DNA from 2 places in the Rhizobium sp. NXC14 genome. Region 1 is predicted to be linked to the other one. Evidence: predicted binding sites of a transcription regulator. Region 1 holds the regulator's gene; the other holds the start of a gene.

Region 1 (4,427 bases):
CTGACTTCGGAATTCGTGTCGGTGCTCATCGTGTTTCCTCGAAGGCGAAGAGCGCACCCTGCCCGGGCGTGGGCTTCACCAGAATGCGATTGTTCTTGCGTGTGAATGTGATCCCGTTAGCACCCAAATGCGCTTCTGTCACGGCAAGATCGATGACGGTGAAGAGGATTGCCCGCCCCCGCAGGCCGCGATCGGCTGATGAGACAGCGGTTTCGAAATAGGCCTCCAGCCCTTCCGGCGTCATCAAGCTGATCTTTGCATTCGATGCCGCGATATTCACGCCGAAACCGGTTTTCTCCACCGCCGCCTGCCCAATCGCGAGCCCGACGAAGGCGGCGAATGCCGCCGGGTCCGGTGCACAAAGTGCGATCTCGGCAATGCCGATCACGCCATTGGCGTGCGTCTCCAGCGCGGCGCGATCTGTAGGGAACGAATTGATGCGCTGGCAAGTAAAGAGAAAGAAATCGGGGGCGCGCAAATCAGCTGCAAAGGCCAGCTTAAAGCTGCCGACGCTCTCCGAACCGTCCGGCATCCGCATCGGCCGGCTGAACTGCAACATCTCACCGGCGCTCGCGCCGTTGCTGACGAAGCGCTTATGATCGAGGTCGGCATCCTCGCTGAGGAAGGCCAGCGCAGAAAGTCCCTCCTCGCCGCAGCGGAAACGGAAGGCGCGATTGCGGGCGATGAAGACGTTGCCCTGGCGGGCCGCTGCCTCGCTCTCGTCGACACTCGCCACGCCAAGCGGCTCCAGATAGGTCTTGTCGGCGAAAAAGACGCAGGCATTCTCCGTTCCGAAGGGATGGCGTGCATCGGCGGCGACGGTGAAACCGAGCTTGCCAAGCCTCTCACGCGCCAGATCGATATTGACCACGGGCAGCACGACATGATCCAGCGGGTGCGACCTGGCGGAATGCGCGTTCATGAATATCCCTCCTGAAACCGGCAAGAGATGTGCGACAGCACCTCCCTCAATGCAAGACATGTGCGCCAATCCGGCAAATGAAAATAAAAATCTCCACGAGTTGACGTGAACTTTTACGGAAATTTAGCTACTTGCGGAACACATATGGAACATATAGTGTCCGTTCTGGATTTGTTTCAATCACGGGGTCTGACGTCGATGCTCACGCGCAAACAACAGGAGCTTCTCCTTTTCATCCATGAGCGCATGAAGGAATCCGGCGTTCCTCCCTCTTTCGACGAAATGAAGGATGCCCTGGATCTCGCCTCGAAATCCGGCATTCACCGCCTGATCACGGCGCTTGAGGAACGCGGCTTCATTCGCCGCCTACCGAACCGCGCCCGGGCGCTCGAGGTGATCAAGCTTCCGGAGGCCTATAACCCCAGTCTTCAGCGTCGCGGTTTTTCGCCGAGCGTCATCGAGGGCAGCCTCGGCAAGCCCCAGCCGGTCGCCGCCCCCGCTGCGCCAAAGCCGGTCGCCGACAATGGCAACTCCGTCTCCGTGCCGGTCATGGGACGTATCGCCGCCGGCGTTCCGATCTCGGCGATCCAGAACAACACCCACGATATCGTCGTTCCTTCAGATATGCTCGGCTCCGGTGAGCACTATGCGCTGGAGGTCAAAGGCGATTCGATGATCGACGCCGGCATCTTCGACGGCGACACCGTGATCATTCGCAACGGCAGTACCGCCAGTCCCGGCGACATCGTCGTTGCCCTCGTCGATGACGAGGAAGCAACGCTGAAGCGTTTCCGCCGCAAGGGCGCCTCGATCGCGCTCGAGGCCGCCAACCCGGCTTATGAGACCCGCATCTTCGGGCCCGACCGGGTCAAGGTGCAGGGCAAGCTCGTCGGCCTCATCCGTCGCTATCACTGACGCCGGATGGGCTGGAATCGGTAAAACGATCATTGCGCCAATCATAGGCGCGATGGCGCATCCATGGTCGCGACAAAGCATCGAATGCGGTGGCGACCTCCAGGCCGGCATCGGCGAAACGCAATTCGAGCGAGCCGGTCCTACGCAGCGTCTCGCCGGTGAAAAGCGTGCCACCTGAACGGCAGCTGTTGAAACGCAGACGGACCGAGGTCACGACGATATCGGCCGTATCGCAGGCCGGGCCGAGATAGGCGGCATTGTCGATGACGGTGACGATATGGCCATTGCCAAGTCTTGATGTGCACCAAGCCTTCTTGACGCAGGAAAAACGGTTTGCTTCACCGCCTGCTGCGGCTGCCCGCATCGCCGCACTCGCTTCGTTCTGCTGATCGCGGGAAAGCCTGACACGGCGGCCTTCTCCTTCCGGCGGGATGGCCGGACCATCCAGCATCTTCGGCGGATCATGTGTCGGCAGCACCAGCGCTCTCTGCCACTGGTCGAATATGAAATCCGGCGGGTTTTCACGGTTGGAAGCTATTGCCTCAGCCGCGACGACCGCAACCAGACTGCCATCCTCCGAAATCAGCAGATCCGGCGGCCGGGGAACCGGCAGAAGCAGCACGATGAGCGTAGAGATGGCGATGATCGAGGTGCCGACGTGGCGCAGCCGAGTGCGCAGCAGCGTCAGCAGCAGAAAGCCTGCCACCGCCACTGCGAAATACCAGGCGGGCAAGCGGCCGATGCCGATATCACCGCCCCAGCCGGACACCGTCTTGGCAACCGCAATCACCAGATCGAGGCCGAATCCGACGACCTTCCAGAGCGGAGCGTCCAAACCGAAAAGCATGAGCAACATCGCCAACAATCCGGCCGGCATGACGATGAAGGAGATAATCGGCATCGTCGCAAGGTTTGCCGGCAGGCCGTAAGCCGTCAGGCGATGAAAATGCTCAATCGAAAACAATGCGGTGGAAAAGCCGCCGATCAGCGAGGTCAGGAAGACGCCGCCGAAGAAACCGGCGACGGCAACCACCGGCCTCATGATCGGCAGTTTCAGAAAAGCGTTTTCGCGGACACGCCTGTCCTTCCACAACTGATAGCCCGATACCAAGGCCAATGTGGCGGCAAAGGACATCTGAAAGCTCGGTCCCAATACTTCCGAAGGTGAAATGGCGATGATGATGAGCGCGGAGAGAACGACATTGCGCAGGCTGATCGACGGCCGGTCGAAGAAGACGGCAATCAGCATGATGGCCATCATGATAAAGGCGCGCTCGGCCGAAACCCCGAAACCGGAGATCAGGTAATAGGCGGTGACGGCGATGAGCGCGCCGGCAGCGGCGATCTTCTTTGTCGGATAGGCTTGGGCGACGCCGGGAAAGAGGCTGAGCAGCATCCGAAAGCCGACGAAGAAGATGCCAGCCGACAGCGCCATGTTGAGGCCAGAGATCGCGACGATATGGGCAAGGCCGGACTGGCGCAGCGCCTCCGTCGTCGCGTGCGATATGGCGCACCGTTCGTCCGTCACCAGGGCAGCGGCAAAAGCGCCGGTATCGCCGGGCAGGATCGATCTTATGCGGTCGCCGATGCTGCTGCGCAGCCGGTAGAGCCATTCGAGCAGAGCCTCCGACGTGCAGCTGGCCGCCTGCAGGCCTGCCTCCAAGTCGAGTTTCTCCGGCGCACCATAGAAGAAACCGTTGGCGCCGATGCCGTCGAAATAGGCACCGAAGGAGAAGTCGTTGAGCGCGGGAAGTGCGGGGCCCGCCGGCGGCGTCAGCCGTGCCTTGCCGGTGATGATGTCGCCGATCTCGAAAGGCGCATCGGCGCCCCGGACGATCGCGGTGATGCGTCTCGGCGGCCGTTTCAGCTCCGGAGCCTCGGTGCCGGTGACGGCAAGAATGTAGCGCCAGCGCCCGCGGCCGTCGCCTTCCCGGCGTTCGACCCGGCCGGTCACCGCGGTCGTCACGGATGAATCGAGGATCACCGTCGAAGCCCGCCAGCTCTCAAACTGAGCCGAGAGCATGCCGCCCGCGAAAAGTGCCAGCGCCATGAAACTTGCGCGCAAGGCCGGCCGGCTGGGACCGGTGAGGAAAACCGCGGCCGCCGACACCAGCAAGCAGAGCAGCGATGGAACGAGGGGCAAATCCGATGCCGCAAGAAACCAGAAGGCCGATCCGGCTCCGAGGAAGACCGGCGAGAACAGCAGCATTCGGCCATGATCGGCCTCTTCGCCCAGCATGCAGGCTCCGGCAGGCAGCGATTGCCAGGCGGCGGCCAGTAGCCGATGACGCAAGGGGGTCTGCGACTGCGTCCTTACCGATTGAGTCACCACCGCAGGCGCAGGAAAATCCGGCGGATCGGCAAGGCCGACGCCCGCTTCCGGCCGCAATTCGGCTGTCGTCAATTCCTGCATGCGCCGCCCAAGATCACCCCCCGAAGTCGCCAGAATGCAACCTTCAAGTAAATACGGCAAGGATAATCGATTGAAATATGAGGGGAAATCTTAAGCGGCAAAAGGGCTGTCGAATCATCAGCTTCCGTTATGCGTGCGGCTCATCGCTGCAGTGCCTAAAAGGTGATACCGCAATGC
Region 2 (4,427 bases), 870 kb from region 1:
TTGAAGTCCACATCTTCGATCCACGCATCGGCATAATCTACGTAGCGGTCGAACAGATTCTGTCCGTAGTCCGCATAAGATTCAAGATAGGCCTTCTGTATCTCGTTGCCAATGAACTCTGCGTAGCGTGGCGCAAGATCGGCCTTGATGAACTCGAGATAACGCTTCTCGACATCATCGGGAAACTGCTCGCGACGGATCGCCTGTTCCAGCACATACATCAGATGGACGGGATCAGCGCCAATGTCAGTCGTGTCGTGATTGAAGGTGGAGGCGAGCACTTTGAAGGCGAAGCGGGTCGATATTCCGTCCATGCCTTCGTCGATACCGGCAGCATCCCGGTATTCCTGGACGCTGCGGGCACGCGGATCGCTTTCTTTCAGGCTCTCCCCGTCATAGGTGCGCATCTTCGAGAAGAAGGTCGAATTCTCGTGCTTGCGCAGACGCGAAAGAACGGAGAAACGCGCCAGCATTTCGAGCGTTGCCGGGGCGCATGGTGCGTCCACCAGTTCCGATCCCTCGATCAGCTTTTCGTAGATCCTCTGTTCTTCTGTCACCCGCAGGCAATAGGGCACTTTGATCACACAGATACGGTCGATGAAGGCCTCATTGTTCTTGTTGGCCTTGAAAGTCTGCCACTCCGCCTCATTCGAATGAGCGAGGACGATTCCGGAGAAAGGTATGGCGCCGATATTCTCCGAGCCGATATAGTTGCCCTCCTGCGTTGCCGTCAGCAACGGATGCAGCATCTTGATCGGCGCCTTGAACATCTCCACGAATTCGAGCACGCCTTGATTGGCGCGGTTCAGCCCGCCCGAATAGCTGTAGGCATCCGGATCGTTCTGAGAGTAGGTTTCCAGCTTGCGGATATCTACCTTGCCGACCAACGAGGAGATGTCCTGGTTGTTCTCATCGCCTGGCTCGGTCTTGGCAATTGCGATCTGGCGCAATCGCGAGGGTTGTATCCTGACGACGCGGAATCGGGAGATATCGCCTCCGAAATCGTCGAGCCGCTTCAGGCACCACGGGCTCATCAATCCGTTCAGCCGCCGCTGCGGGATTCCGTATTGCTCCTGCAGGAGCGGGCCCATCGTCTCCGGATCGAAGAGATTGAGCGGGCTTTCGAACACGGGGCTGATCTCTTCGCCCGCCTTCAGCACATAGATCGGATGCACTTCCATCAACTGCTTCAGCCGCTCAGCCAAGGACGACTTGCCGCCCCCGACCGGACCGAGCAGATAAAGAATCTGCTTGCGCTCCTCGAGCCCCTGCGCTGCATGCCGAAAGAAGGAGACGATGCGTTCGATTGTCTCTTCCATGCCGTGAAAACCGGCAAAGGCCGGATAAACCCGGATCGTCCTGTTCATGAAGATCCTGCCGAGGCGCGCGTCCTTGGCGGTGTCCACCATCTGTGGTTCGCCTATGGCAGCGAGCAGACGCTCGGTGGCGTTGGCATAGGCGATCGGATCGGTCTTGCAGAGATCAAGATATTCCGAGACCGACATGTCGCTTTCGCGACGCGCTTCATAACTGCGGGTAAACGCATCGAATACGGATTCACTCAGCATGGGACCTCCATTAAGGTTATGCCGCAGGCTCTAAGCCGTATAACCATCGAGATGGCCACGGCGTTCCTAAGAATCAATAGTTTCGTAGGTATATTCCACGCTGACCGGCCGTTTGTGGCAATGCACAAAATTGTGCATGCACCGGTATTTTTTTACTCTACGAAACTGTTTCTTATTGTAGTTGAGAAAAGGGGCGTCGCGATATCAGCACATTTAGCGACGTGACATGAAGGTCAAAAAGGTGTGCAATAGCGCCCGTGATTCGAGCCGTGGAAAATCGGCGATTTCCCGCCGGCAAGAGCAAGCCGGCTCTGATTGCGGGGCAGTGAGCGCGCCCCCGCAGGATGAAACCGGGCGAAGTCACCCCTGCCCGGTTTATTGCGATCGCGCGCCTCCCGGCTCTCAGCCGTTGAACGCTTTCTCCAGCGCAGCCACATCGATCTTGACCATCCCGAGCATGACTTCGGTGACACGCCTTGCCCGCTCGCGATCTTCGTCGGCGATCATCTCGGAGAGAGCGCGCGGCACGATCTGCCAGCACAGGCCCCAGCGGTCCTTCAGCCAGCCGCATGCCTCCGGCGTGCCGCCATTGGCGAGGAAGCCATCCCATATCCGGTCGATCTCCGCCTGGCTATCGAGAAGAACCGCGATCGAGAACGAGTGGTTGAAGCTATCGAGCGGGCCGGCCTTCATCGCCAGGAAAGCTTGGTTGCCGAGCGTGAATTCGATCAGCTCGACGCTGCCGGGAGGCCCACTCGGCGTTTCCGCCGGAAGTATGGTGGTGCGGCCGATCCTGGAATCCGGAATCATCGACACGTAGAATTCGACGGCTTCGCGTGCCTGCTCGGCGAACCAGAGATTTGAAATGACCTTCGGCATAGACAGCCTCCTTGTTGGCGAGTATCCCGGACTTCTGTCCGTGCTTCGAGGACGTCTGGTCGGCGCCGGTTCCGACAGGCTGCGATCGGAATTTTTCGCCCGCTCACCCGCGGCAGCCTCGCCACCCGCACCCAGGCAATAGTGGTGGTTCGGGAATGAAAGCAGAACATCTTTTCTGGTCTTTCCTTCCCGAATCACTACATTACGCGCCATGAGCAATAGTTTCGACGATATTCCCTTCTTCGACGAAGAGCCCGGCGAAGTGGCGCGCAAGCCGCAGCCGTCCGTCGCTGCAGCCGGAAGACCCTCCGCTGGCGGCGGCATCGCCGCCCGCGCCATGGCGGCGCGCGACGGCGGCAAGCGGCCGGATTATCTCGCTGGACTGAACCCGGAACAGACTGAAGCCGTCGAAACGCTGGAAGGTCCTGTCCTCGTGCTCGCCGGCGCCGGCACCGGAAAGACACGCGTGCTGACGACCCGCATCGCCCACATCCTCAATACCGGCCGCGCCTTCCCGTCGCAGATCCTCGCCGTCACCTTTACCAACAAGGCCGCGCGCGAGATGAAGGAGCGCATCGCCCTGCTCGTCGGCGGCGCCGTCGAAGGCATGCCCTGGCTCGGCACCTTCCATTCGATCGGCGTCAAGCTTCTGCGCCGCCATGCCGAGCTGGTTGGCCTCAGTTCCGATTTCACCATCCTCGACACCGATGACGTCGTCCGCCTGATCAAGCAGTTGATCCAGGCCGAAGGTCTCGACGACAAGCGCTGGCCGGCAAAGCAGTTCGCCGGCATGATCGACACCTGGAAAAACAAGGGCCTCGGACCGGCCGATATTCCCGAAGGCGATGCCCGCGCCTTCGCCAATGGCCGCGGCCGCGATCTCTATTTCGCCTATCAGGCGCGCTTGTCGACGCTGAACGCCTGCGATTTCGGCGACCTGCTGATGCATCCGATCGCGATCTTCCGCAAGAATCCGGATCTCCTAAAGGAATATCACGGCCGCTTCCGCTATATCCTCGTCGACGAATATCAGGATACCAACACCGCCCAATATATGTGGCTGAGGCTGCTGGCCCAGCGCAGCAAGGGCGAGCCGCAGAATGTCTGCTGCGTCGGTGACGACGACCAGTCGATCTATGGCTGGCGCGGTGCGGAGGTCGACAATATTCTTCGCTTCGAGAAGGATTTCCCCGGCGCCAAAGTGATCAAGCTCGAGCGCAACTACCGATCGACCGAACATATCCTCGGTGCCGCCGCCCATCTGATCGCCCATAATGAAGGGCGTCTGGGCAAGACGTTGTTCACCGATCGCACCGATCCCGATGACGTCAAGGTGCAGGTTCACGCCTCCTGGGACTCCGAGGAGGAAGCCCGCGCCATTGGCGAGGAGATCGAGCAACTCCAGCGCAGCAAGCATCTGCTGAACGACATGGCGATCCTGGTGCGCGCCTCCTTCCAGATGCGCGAATTCGAAGATCGCTTCGTCACCCTTGGCCTCAACTACCGAGTCATTGGCGGCCCGCGCTTCTATGAGCGCCTCGAAATCCGCGATGCCATGGCCTATTTCCGGCTCGTCGCACAACCGGCCGACGACCTCGCCTTCGAGCGCATCATCAACACGCCGAAGCGTGGCCTCGGCGATACAACGGTGCGTGCGCTGCATGATTATGCCCGAGCCCGCGACATCCCGATGCTGGCGGCAGCGGCCGACATCATCGAAACGGACGAGTTGAAGCCAAAGGCGCGCAAAGCCCTCTTCGATGTGATTCAATCTTTCCGCCGATGGCAGGAGCTGCTTGAAAACACACCGCATACCGAACTTGCCGAGCAGATCCTCGAAGAGTCCGGCTATACCGACATGTGGAAGAACGACAAGAGCGCCGAAGCCCCGGGCCGTCTCGAAAACCTCAAGGAACTGATCCGCTCGATGGAAAGCTTCGAGTCAATGCGCGGCTTCCTGGAGCACGTTTCCCTCGTGAT

Evidence for each region. The regulator LexA, encoded in region 1, represses DNA repair genes until DNA is damaged. The targets are predictions, from matches to a motif close to TGTTCNNNNTGTGTTCNG.
Region 2: NXC14_RS14645 (UvrD-helicase domain-containing protein) is a predicted target of LexA. The motif match lies at 2,599-2,616, and genes of this name have one in related genera.

What each region holds. Positions count from the first base shown of each region.
Region 1 is NZ_CP021030.1:2,091,954-2,096,380, reverse strand. Features, by position in the region: gene kdsA (3-deoxy-8-phosphooctulonate synthase) at 1-29, opposite strand, end outside; gene NXC14_RS10335 (VOC family protein) at 26-922, opposite strand; gene lexA (transcriptional repressor LexA) at 1,121-1,837, shown strand; gene NXC14_RS10325 (ComEC/Rec2 family competence protein) at 1,818-4,250, opposite strand.
Region 2 is NZ_CP021030.1:2,959,908-2,964,334, forward strand. Features, by position in the region: gene NXC14_RS14635 (PrkA family serine protein kinase) at 1-1,568, opposite strand, end outside; gene NXC14_RS14640 (VOC family protein) at 1,971-2,447, opposite strand; gene NXC14_RS14645 (UvrD-helicase domain-containing protein) at 2,659-4,427, shown strand, end outside.